3 regions of the Thermosipho affectus genome follow, and region 2 is predicted to be linked to each of the others. Evidence: riboswitches for the same ligand, from Rfam matches in the RefSeq annotation. Region 2 holds a riboswitch; each other region holds the start of a gene.
The links. Region 2 has a riboswitch for cobalamin ahead of cobT (nicotinate-nucleotide--dimethylbenzimidazole phosphoribosyltransferase). Riboswitches for the same ligand answer to the same signal wherever they lie in the genome.

Region 1: it holds a riboswitch for cobalamin, as region 2 does, so the genes downstream of both, XJ44_RS00900 (succinate--CoA ligase subunit beta) here and cobT (nicotinate-nucleotide--dimethylbenzimidazole phosphoribosyltransferase) in region 2, are expected to answer to the same signal.
Region 3: it holds a riboswitch for cobalamin, as region 2 does, so the genes downstream of both, XJ44_RS01315 (ABC transporter substrate-binding protein) here and cobT (nicotinate-nucleotide--dimethylbenzimidazole phosphoribosyltransferase) in region 2, are expected to answer to the same signal.

Annotation. Positions count from the first base shown of each region.
Region 1 is NZ_LBFC01000003.1:53,729-55,997, reverse strand. It holds gene XJ44_RS00900 (succinate--CoA ligase subunit beta) at 1-809, opposite strand, end outside; cobalamin riboswitch at 865-1,041, opposite strand; gene XJ44_RS00890 (SHOCT domain-containing protein) at 1,601-1,864, opposite strand; gene XJ44_RS00885 (alkaline phosphatase) at 2,042-2,269, shown strand, end outside.
Region 2 is NZ_LBFC01000018.1:108,813-111,081, reverse strand. It holds gene nagA (N-acetylglucosamine-6-phosphate deacetylase) at 1-795, shown strand, start outside; cobalamin riboswitch at 774-974, shown strand; gene cobT (nicotinate-nucleotide--dimethylbenzimidazole phosphoribosyltransferase) at 1,026-2,042, shown strand; gene XJ44_RS04840 (Dph6-related ATP pyrophosphatase) at 2,044-2,269, shown strand, end outside.
Region 3 is NZ_LBFC01000005.1:25,821-28,089, forward strand. It holds gene XJ44_RS01310 (1-deoxy-D-xylulose-5-phosphate reductoisomerase) at 1-501, shown strand, start outside; cobalamin riboswitch at 493-684, shown strand; gene XJ44_RS01315 (ABC transporter substrate-binding protein) at 743-1,624, shown strand; gene XJ44_RS01320 (FecCD family ABC transporter permease) at 1,621-2,269, shown strand, end outside.

The DNA of each region.
Region 1 (2,269 bases), on a different contig from region 2:
AGGACAATATTTTTTAACGAAAGAGATTTTAAAAGTTCAAGCGCTTTAATTGTAGTTTTTGTATCTGCACCTCCACCAAGATCAAGAAAATTTGCAGGTTTACCTCCATACAAACTTATTGCATCCATTGTTGCCATTACTATACCTGCTCCACAGCCAATTACTCCAATATCACCATCGAGTTTTACAAAATGAAAAGGATATTCTTCATGTACAAATTTTTTTGCCCATTGTTGCCTAAAAATCGCATTATCATCTAAGTGTAATACGGCATCAAGTGCCATTATATTTCCTTCTTTTGTTTTTACTAATGGATTTATTTCCAAAAGAGTTAAATCTTTTTCTTTCATTATTTTGTGTAATTTTTGGACTATTGGTTGGATTTTTTTTGGAAGTTTTTGGATATCTGATAAACTATGTCGTTCAATTTTATCTTTATTATCTTCTATATCAATTCCGCCAAAGTGTGAGAATAATATTTTTATTTCTTTTTCATATCTATCGATGTATAAAGATAAGTAGTATTCTTTTTCGATATTTACCATTTTTTCAACTAGAACTCCATAAGGTGTTTCACCCATTATTTTTTTGTGCAGTAGTTTTTTTGAGAATTTTAAAAATTCATCTTTGTTTTGTGCAAATAAAATTCCTCCAGCTTTCATTCTGCCTCCAACAAGCACCTGACTTTTCAGGACAGCAGGTAAAAATTTCACTTCAATTTCCCTATCATTGGAAATAAGATAACTTTCAGGAACAGAGATCCCCCCCTCTTTTAATATCCTTTTTCCTACAAATTCATGAATTTTCACTTTCACACCTCCCGTTTCGCAAAAAAATTTTTCTCAATCTACCCGCGAGATTGAGAAATACGTTGGAATAAAGGCAGGTCTCCCGGCTCCTGGATCTTCCTACTTACCACGCCTTCCCAGGTTTCCCCAGTGGCTGGTTGTGGCTTTCGTCCCCAGTTACGGTGGCGGGGCCGCACTGGTTTTTCACCAGTTTCCCTATTAAGCCATAGGCACCTTTATTCCACGTTGTATTTAATTTTCAATGTTATTATATCATCAAGTTTTAAAAATTGAAAATAAAAAAATCAGATTAGACGTGTATTATTTTGAATTTAAATTGGAAAAAATACAAAAAATATCATTATTTGGTAATATGTTTAAAAATAGATATACAAAGACTTATATAAAAATGAAGATAGAGAAGAGGAAAAGACTTTTGATTTATTGAAATTTAGATTTTTTATATTTCAAACATTTGGATAAAAAGGACTTTCCGCTTACTTTATTTTTCAAAGAAAGTAATTTTTAATATTCAGAAAAGACTTTATTGTTTTTTAAAATAATGAATGGAAAAGATAAAATAAAAATTATGAAGTTTTAGAAAAAATGTAGTCTAAATGGAATGTCTTAAAATTAGAGGTTACAAAAATTATATATATCGATCCAAGACTTGTTATATTTAAAGAAAAAATTATGAGTTAAGATAAACAAGAATCCAAAACGTAGGGTAAGAAAATTACAAGAGATAATAAGTATTTAGAATGAGGCGCTTTACTAACGCCTCACTTTATTTTCATTATTGATTTTTAAAGTTAGTGTTTTAGGATAAGGTTTTTTAATTTTTTGTATTCCTCCTCGCTAATTTCACCTTTGGCAAGTCTTTCGTTCAAAATTTTTAGACTGTTATCGTATGTTTCAAAATTTTTTTCATAGCGAAAATCTGGATGTCTTTCAGAGTTTTTGATTAATTTGTAAATTAAGAATGCAAAAAAGATTAAAACAATTAAGCCTATAACTGGGGCTATCCAACTAAACCATCCACTGTGCCAAATAAAGGGTCTATGATACCAGTACATCAAAAATCACCTCCTATTTGTTTCTACTTTATTTATACAGATTAAAACTTAAAAAAAACTTAGAATTTCAAGTTTTTTTAAGATTTATGAGTTTAACTTTCTTTATAAAATTAAAAAAAGGGTAAATATTTTTTTGTAAAACTCTTTACTGATATGAAAAATCGGGAGGTGAGGATCATGAAAAAGTTCTTCAGTATTTTAATTTTGTTTTTTATGGTTGTGGTTTTTGGCAATTTTGGAGTAAAGAATGTTATATACTTCATAGGTGATGGAATGGGAATTAATCATCTGGTTTTGACAAGTCTTCTTGAAGGAAAAACATTAAATATTATGAAATCACCTTTTGTTGGTTATGTTACGACATACTCTGCAAACTCACTTGTTACAGATTCTGCAGCTGCAGGT
Region 2 (2,269 bases):
CATTCTTTTGAAGTACTAAATAATGTAACACAAAATTTTTCAAATGCCACGCACTCTTCCCTTATGGGATTGCACTTTGAAGGCCCTTTTTTAAATAAAAAGAAAGCGGGAGCTCAAAACAAAGCATATATACAATCATTTAACGATGCACTTCCACAACTTAAAAATGTAAAAATTTTAAGTTTTGCACCAGAACTTCCCAATTCAAAGGATCTACTGGAAAAATTAAGAAAAAACAATATTGTTCCTTCAATTGGACATTCAAATGCAAATTACAAGATTTTTAAAGAGTTCTTTGACCTTGATGTTAAAAGAATTACACACTTTCCCAATGCCCTATCTACGTTACATCACAGAGAAGTTGGCATTGTAGGTGGTGTTTTTTTACACAAACCGTACGTTGAGATAATTGCAGATTTTGTACATTCATCTCCTGAATTTTTAAAATTAGTATACCAAACACTAGGTGCAAAAAAAATTATCCTTATTACAGATAGTATATCAGCCACAGGACTTGGCGATGGTATTTACACACTGGGAAATCTTCTTGTAAAGGTAAAAGATAATATAGCAAGGCTTGAAGATGGAACCCTTGCAGGAAGCACACTAAAATTCATAGATGGGCTCAAAAATTTCAAAAAGGCCACCAATTGCTCTCTAAAAGAACTCTCATGGGTATCTTCTTTTAACGCACTTAAAAATTTAAAAATAGACACAGGACGGATCAAAATAGGATATGATGCTAAGTTTGTGTTACTAAATCAAGACCTAAATATTATAGATACTGTGGTATAATTTTAGAGAAAATTTATACTAAAAACATCCAAGAAAAGGGAACACCGGTGAAAATCCGGGGCTGCCCAGCAACCGTAACCGGGGACGAAATCTGCAAATACCACTGGGGGAAACCTGGGAAGGTGCAGAAAGTAGGATGATCCGGGAGCCGGGAAACCTATCTTGGATGTATAAATTCCACAAAAGCTCAGGGCTTTTTGTGGAAGTTTTTGTTTATAGGAGGGGATAAAATGACACTTAGAGAGAAAGTTATCAACAGACTAAACAACCTTACAAAGCCTGTAGGAAGTCTTGGATACTTAGAAGAAATAGCATTAAAAATTTCTCTTATCCAAGAAAAAGAACTTCCAGAACTTTTTAACGACAAAAGGGTTTACGTATTTGCAGGAGATCATGGAGTGGTAGAAGAGAAAGTTTCGGCATATCCAAAAGAAGTAACCTTTCAAATGGTCTTTAACTTCTTAAACCAAGGAGCGGCAATTAACGTTTTTTCAAAACACGTGGGGGCAAAAGTCTATGTTGTTGATGCAGGAGTTGACTATGATTTTGATCAACATCCATCTTTAATAGTAAAGAAAGTGGGATATGGTACAAAAAATTTCACAAAAGGTCCTGCTATGTCAAAAGATGATGCGTTAAAATCCGTAGAGTATGGACAAAAAATTGCAAAAGATGCAATTAATGAAGGTGCAGACTTACTGGCTATAGGTGATATGGGAATAGGAAACACTACCACTGCAACTGCAATTGCAGCTGCTTTTGGATTTAATCTAGATGAAATACTAGATATAGGTACTCCTATAGACAACGAAAAACTAAAAAGAAAAAAACAAGTTGTGGAAAAGGCGATAAAAGTAAACAATCCCAATCCATCAGATTCCATAGACGTCCTTTCAAAAGTGGGGAGCTATTGCATAGGAGAAATGGCAGGATTTATACTCCAAGCAGTTGAAGAAAAAATACCAGTAGTTATAGATGGTTTTCCCACTACAGCGGGATTTCTCATAGCATATCATATAGATAAAAAGGTAAAAGATTACGTCCTCTTTGGTCATAAGTCCAAAGTAAAAGGACATAAAGTAATACTAGATTCAATAAACGAAAGACCTATTTTAGATTTAGATATGCGTCTTGGAGAAGGTACAGGTGCGGTACTTTCTATGTACCTGATCGAAGCTGCGATAAAAATGATAAGGGAAATGGCTACATTCGAATCTGCAAATGTTTCAAAAGGAAGCGATCAATAAAATGGGAAAAGTATTTTGTTCATGGAGTGGAGGAAAAGATTCCACACTTGCCTTGTACTACGGTCTTAAAAAATTTACAACGATTGATTATCTATTTACAATGTTATCAGAAGATAAGATTCATTCAAGGGCCCACGGCCTACCAAAACACATATTGGAACAACAAGCAAAAAGCTTGGGGTTACCACTTATAACTAAAAGTAGTAGCTGGGAAAACTATGAAAAAA
Region 3 (2,269 bases), on a different contig from region 2:
TCATCAACTATGATAAATAAAGCCTTTGAAGTAATTGAAGCATATGAATTATTTGAATTAGACACAATAGATGTATTAATACACCCCACGGGCACAGTTCATGGTGCAGTTTTCTTGAAAGACGGTACAGTAAAAATACACTTTGGATTCCCTGATATGAAAATACCAATTTCATATGCACTGACTTATCCAAAGAGAATGTATATAAACCTAAATTGGCCAGAGTTTAAAGGGGAAAATTTTATTTTTACAGAGGTAAGTGAAGAAAAATACCCCGCTTTTTTTTATGGTAAAAAAATTATTAAAGATCTTGCAAAAAGAGTAGCATTTAACGCAGCAGATGAAGTTGCAGTAAATATGTTTTTGGAAAGTAAAATAAAGTTTCACAATATCTCAAAGATAGTTATAGACACCTGTGAAAAAATAAATGGCAAAATAAGGGATTTAGAAGATGTTTTTGAAGTAGATAAACTTGCAAGGCAAATTGCAAATAATTTTTGATGTGTTATAATTTACGTGAAATACATTTCTTCTAAAAAAAGGGAAGCCGGTGGAAATCCGGCACGGGGACGCCACCGTAACCGGGGACGAAATCAGTACAAATGCCACTGGGGAAAACCTGGGAAGGCGCTGAAAGTAGGATGAACCGGGAGTCGGGATACCTTTTTTTAGAAGGAGAAAGCCACCTTTACGGTCCCTAAAGGTGGTCGATTTCTTTTAAATATAACCAGGAGGTGAAGATATGAAAAAACTAGGGGTTTTGTTTTTAGTTGTTCTTAGCTTTATTGCATTTTCAATTTCTATTGTAGATGATGCAGGAAGACTGGTTGTCTTTGAAAAAACGCCTGAAAAAGTCGTTTCTGCAGCACCAAGTTCAACTAAATTTTTATTAAAACTTGGATTAGACAAAAAAATAGTCGGAGTTACAGATTGGGATAGCTTTAACGCAGAAAAGATTGGAAATATGGTACCTTTAAACATTGAAAAAATTTTGTCTTTAAACCCAGATGTTGTGATTATCTTTGGCGGGTTTCAACTTCCAGAAGTTGAAAAATTAGAAAAATTTGGAATAAAAACATTGGTACTTAATCCCGTTTCCTTAAATGATGTAGCAAGAGACGTAATGTTACTTGGAAGTGTGTTTGGCAAGGAAAAAGAAGCAAAAATGATAAAAGATGAAATTTTATCAAAATTGAAAGATTATGGTACAAAAACTGCAAAAATTCCACTTAATGAAAGACCAAAAGTATTCTTTACAATTACAGTACCCAACGATGAAACAAAAGATTTATGGACTGCAGGAACGGGCTCCTACATAAACGAACTCATTACTATTGCTGGTGGAGTAAATATCTGTGCACCATACACAGGAAATAACGGTTGGTTCTCTGTAAATTGGGAATTCTTAACTATAAACAACCCAGATGTAATAATAATAGCAGGATATGGTGATCCAAATCAAATAAAAGAAAAGATAAAGGGAAATAAACTCTTTTCATCTTTAAAAGCCGTTAAAAATGACAAAGTATTAATTATTGATGGAAATGATATTAGCTCAATCTCACCCAATATAGTAAAATACCTTGATATATTCTATAATTTCTTTTACGGAGGAAATAAATGAAAAAATTTCTTAATCCTAAAACTGGGAGGATTATCCTTCCAGTTTTCTTTCTTTTAATTTTATTCTTAAATCTTTCAATAGGTAGTGTCAAATTACCAGTTTCTTATATATTCAATGCTCCAAATGAAAGAATTAAATTTTTAATATGGAATGTAAGATTCCCCAGAATTTTAATGGGAATAATTTCTGGTTCAATATTAGCTTTAGTAGGAAATATTTTTCAAACAATAATGAAAAATCCATTAGTTGATCCATACCTTATTGGTACATCTTCTGGCGCAGGATTTGGCGCAGTACTTGCAATATACGCTGCAGTTTCACTCAACAAAATATTCAGTGTAAACTTTTTCTCTTTTTTATTTTCCATAATAGCCTCACTTCTTGCCATCCTCCTTGCAAAAAGAAAAAATATAATCCCTATAACGCATCTTATTTTATCCGGTGTTTTAATAAGTACAATATTTTCTTCCGCTACTATATTGTTAATTAGTCTATCGAGAAAAACTCTTACAAGTGCCCATATTTGGTTGTTTGGAAGTCTTTCAGGGATAACATTGGATGATCTTATCCTTCCATTTTCTGCACTAATTATTCTTTTTTTATCTGGATATATAAAAAATAAAGAATTAGATGCTATAGCATTAG